DNA from 2 places in the Pseudoalteromonas sp. SR44-8 genome. Region 1 is predicted to be linked to the other one. Evidence: riboswitches for the same ligand, from Rfam matches in the RefSeq annotation. Region 1 holds a riboswitch; the other holds the start of a gene.
The links. Region 1 has a riboswitch for cobalamin ahead of H5183_RS11815 (TonB-dependent receptor domain-containing protein). Riboswitches for the same ligand answer to the same signal wherever they lie in the genome.
Positions count from the first base shown of each region.

Region 1 (2,408 bases):
ATAATTATCGACAATATAAATTTGAATTAAAAATATCTTGTTAGGAGAGACTTATGCCTTCATTTGACATTGTTTCGGAAGTCGAAATGAACGAAGCAAAAAATGCTGTTGATAACGCTAACCGTGAACTTGAAACTCGCTTTGACTTTAGAGGCGTTGATGCGTCAATAGAGCTTAATGATAAAACCATTAAATTAAAAGCAGAAGCTGATTCACAGGTTATGCAGTTGTTTGATATTTTAGCGAGCAAAATATCAAAACGCGGTATGGACGTATCAAGTTTAGAGCTGCAAGATATTTCACGTGCGGGAAAAAATGTTTACCGTAATGTTGCGCTAAAGCAAGGTATCGAAAAAGATATGGCTAAAAAAGTCGTTAAAGCCATTAAAGACTCTAAAGTAAAAGTACAAGCCGCGGTCCAAGGCGAAGAAGTACGTGTAACGGGTAAAAAGCGTGATGACCTACAAGAAGCCATGCAAGTAGTGCGCAGTGCCGATTTAGGGCAGCCATTTCAATTTAAAAACTTTAGAGATTAGAAAGCTAGGAGCTAGGTTTCTAGGTGCTAGAAAAAGCCAAATTGCAGCAATGTAGTTTGGCTTTTTTAGTTTAGAACTTATGATTATACCTAGAACCTAGAGTGTTTAGATGTATAGCCGTCCATTGACTTTTGTGCTTAAAATAATCACAATAGCGACCTATTTTCAAGGTGCTTGTGGTTACTTTTCAAGGTTGTTGATTAAGTAAAGCAAGATAATCGGGAAGTTGGTGGCGTTTATAGGATATAAACGAAGTCCAACACTGCCCCCGCAACGGTGATACATACTTTTAGCTAAATTTATTAGCAAGTTATGTTAAGTCCGGAGACCGGCCTTGAAGTCAATTTACTATCACTTGTGCGGTGGGCGCGGGTCAGGGGATATCATGTTAAACAAATCTACTTTAGGCGTAGCAATTGCCGCTGCGTTGTCTTTTTCTGTGTCTGCAGAGCAATCAATAGAACGCCTGACGGTAACCGCTAATAAATTTGAACAATCAATTACTGATGTACTTGCCAGTGTAACTGTTATTGAGCGCAGTGATATTGAAAAAAATAACTATCGAGACTTACCATCAATACTAAGCAACATTGCAGGTGTTGATATTGTACGCAACGGTGGCTTTGGTCAAAAGGCTGATGTATTTGTTCGTGGCGCCACGGCAAAGTATACCTTGGTGCTGGTTGATGGCGTACGTGTCAGTGATGCAAGTTCTGGTAGCGTATCATTAACCAATATACCGGTTAACAGCATTGAGCGAGTTGAGATTGTAAAAGGTGCGAGAGCTGCAATTTATGGTTCTGATGCTGTCGCTGGTGTTATCAATATAATTACTCGTCAAGCAACTAATAATACACTATCTGCTACGTTGGGTACTGATAGCTATGAAAACTACCAGTTAGCAGGCGGGATTGTAAAAGATGCCGTTACTTTTCATTATAACTTAGGCTATGAAAATACTGACGGCTATGATGTAACAGGTAAAGATCCATCACAGCCAGTAACAAAAGATCATGATGACGACGGTTATACCAATAAAAATATTGGTTTTAACTTAGCATATAAAACTGAAAATGCCGGTGTATTTAGTTTGCTAAGCCAGTATAGCAAAGGCCAAGGCGAGTATGACAACGCTTACGGCAATGACGCATATGACTTTGAAAACTACACCGCTAAATTAGGCTGGAAAAAAAGCTCTGAGATTTATACACAAAGTGCCTCTGTGAGTACTTCTCAAGAAGAAAATATTCAAACAGGTACCGAAGATCAGCAGGTTTACAGTACAGAGCGAGTTGAATTTGAATACAGTGGTTTATATACACTAACTAATACGGTTGATATTACCGGTGGTGTTAATTTTTTGAATGAAGACTTATCAGGCTCTTCGGCAAAATCATCTGAAGAACAGCGTGATAACACAGCACTCTTCGTTGGCGTATTTTATGATGATGATACTTGGTTAGGAAATGCAGTAGTAAGAACCGATGATTATGATTTTCATGGTCGTGCAAATACTTACACAACAGGCTTAGGCTATCGAGCAAATAAATACATAACACTACGCTTAAGTCATGGTACAGCCTTTAGAGCACCATCATTGATCAATGCATTTGTTACAGATAGTCAATGGTATATACCTAACAATGATATAAAACCGGAAGAGTCTGTTAATAATGAATTTGGTATCACCTTAGATACTAAATGGGGTCGTTATGATATTGCTATTTTTGATAATAAGATCGATAACTTAATTGAGAATAAAATAGTTGCTGGAACGAGTAAGTATATGGCGACTAATGTCGAAAAAGTATCTATGCAAGGTATTGAATTATCAGCCGAGTTTGAAGGTTTGGGCTTTCAACATAATGTTAA
Region 1 covers NZ_JACJDS010000020.1:61,888-64,295, forward strand. The annotation lists gene H5183_RS11810 (YajQ family cyclic di-GMP-binding protein) at 54-536, shown strand; cobalamin riboswitch at 710-888, shown strand; gene H5183_RS11815 (TonB-dependent receptor domain-containing protein) at 922-2,408, shown strand, end outside.

Region 2 (2,408 bases), on a different contig from region 1:
TTATTATATTTATCATACAAATGGTGGGGCTTCATGGCACGTAAAAAAACAACTAAATCAAAAGGTTCATCAGGACTCAATCGTAAAAATAGTGAAAGCTTCATAGTTAAATTTAGTAATCATGCTGATACTCAACTGTGTGCTTCTGGTTTGATGTATAAAGTAATAGATGAGATCTCTGGTGAGCGAGTAACTGACACAGATACCGTGGTCATCAATCAGCGTATTATGCTTGCTGATGGCAGCGTAATAGCTGATAGTTATAAAGCTGGAATGCCTGAAGTATTTACCTTAGATGAGGCAATCGAAGGATTACGAGAAGGTATTTTATTGATGTCGGTTGGTTCTCGCTATGAATTTGTAATTCCTGCAGAGCTGGCGTGGGGGCGCAAGGGGAATGGTGGGAAAATAGGAGCTAATGCCGTTCTACATTTTGATGTGCGCTTAATCCGTTTAGGATGATCATTATGCTATTGTTAAAAGTACTTTTCTTTAATGTAAGAGGGCTTTATGCCGCCATTTTCTAGTCGCGTTTACTTATTACGCCATGGCGAATTGATTGATCAAGGAGTCTTGGCCGGACATACAGATTTTTTACTCAGTGAACTTGGCCGTGCGCAATTACATCAAGCATGCAATGAACTAACTAATATTGAGCTTGTACAAAGTTCGACTTTGAAACGTTGTAGCGAATTTGCCAGATCTTTTAGCCATGCCAAGAAAATACCACTTTTTCTGACCGATCAGCTCCGAGAGTTTAATTTTGGTGATTGGGATGGCTGTAAATATGATGATTTGTGGCAACAGACAGATTCTCCTAGTCTTGCCGATTTCTGGCAAAGCCCTTGGCAAGTAACCCCCCCTCATGGCGAAAGTATGAGGGATTTTTATCAGCGAATAGCAACGTGGTGGCAAACGTTACTAATTGATATTGCAAGTAATCGTACTCAAGCACAATTAGTTTTAACGCATGCCGGAGTGATCAAGCAACTATTAGGTATTATTTGTCAGTTACCAAAAGAGTCGAATCAGCAAAACATATTTTCAATCGGTTATGGGAAGCTTATTTGTATTGATATTTACATAGATGATAGCGATAAAGCATGGCCCAGAATTGTGTTTTAAAAGACTATTTTTAGCCGTCTAGAAAGATATTAATTGAAATATTTACTCACCCGCCCATAATAGAGCCTTATGTATTTTGGAATGGGGTGTAACTCCTCAACTGTTCCCGCAACTGTAAGTCGCAAGCGCGATAAGTCAGATACAAAATACGTTAATTTATTACCTATTGAGCGGGCTAACTCTTCTATTATCACCATGATCATAATGGTTTGTAGTGTATTGGGTTTAGCTATTGCTAGAGAGATAACACATTGCAAATACCAGCAGTAATTGATCCCCCTTTACTTGAAGTAGCTAATTTATCGTGGTCGGTGGCAAATACCGCCATTTTGCACGATATTAATTTTGCAATAAAACCAGGCCAGTTTATCGGTTTGTTAGGGCCTAATGGCGCAGGTAAATCAAGTTTATTGCGTTGTTTATACCGTTACACTAAACCAGTGTGCGGTGAGGTTATATTTGCAGGGAAAAATATTTGGCAGCTAAGTGCGGATGAATATGCCAAGCAGGTTGCTGTGGTGCTGCAAGAAACACCTTCGCAATTTAACCTATCGCTTTTTGATGTAGTGAGTCTTGGCCTTACGCCGCATAAAAGCTTATTTAGTTCGACAACTAAAAATGATCAACAAATTATTTTTCAGGCGATTGAGCAAGTTGGCTTGAGCCATCATTTACAGCAATCGTTTGATTCCCTTTCCGGTGGCGAGAAGCAACGCGCATTGATAGCACGTTCAATTGTACAAAGCCCTCAATTATTAATTATGGACGAGCCTACCAGCCACTTAGATATTAAATATCAAATTCAATTAATGGAGTTGGCTAAATCGCTAAATGTAACGGTATTAGCGTCGTTCCATGATCTTAATCTTGCAGCAAGTATGTGTGATGAACTACTGGTGATAAAGCAAGGTAAGTTAGTTGCAGCGGGTAGCCCAGAATACGTCATCACGGAAGAAATGCTTAGCGAAGTATTTGGTGTCTGTGCCGAAGTCTCGGCGCATCCACAGAGTAAACAATTAAATAAGGTCATTCCGCGTATTACCTATTTTTACGGTTATCAAGGTGGTGGCGTTGATGCAAAAAAATAATTATTTTGCAGTCAGCGTGGCGTTATTCTTTGCCTTGTCGAGCATTTTTATAGCACTTAGCTTTGGTGCTGCGCCCAGTAAATTCATTGATGTATACCACAGTATTATAGGTCAGGGAGATGACTCCTTTATAGCGCGGATCATATGGCAACTGCGAATGCCACGAACATTGTTGGCGTTTTTAGCTGGCTCTGG
Region 2 covers NZ_JACJDS010000023.1:822-3,229, forward strand. The annotation lists gene H5183_RS12690 (FKBP-type peptidyl-prolyl cis-trans isomerase) at 34-462, shown strand; gene H5183_RS12695 (histidine phosphatase family protein) at 511-1,125, shown strand; cobalamin riboswitch at 1,166-1,291, shown strand; gene H5183_RS12700 (ABC transporter ATP-binding protein) at 1,377-2,213, shown strand; gene H5183_RS12705 (iron ABC transporter permease) at 2,200-2,408, shown strand, end outside.
Region 2: linked by a shared signal. The riboswitch ahead of H5183_RS12700 (ABC transporter ATP-binding protein) and the one ahead of H5183_RS11815 (TonB-dependent receptor domain-containing protein) in region 1 are both predicted to bind cobalamin.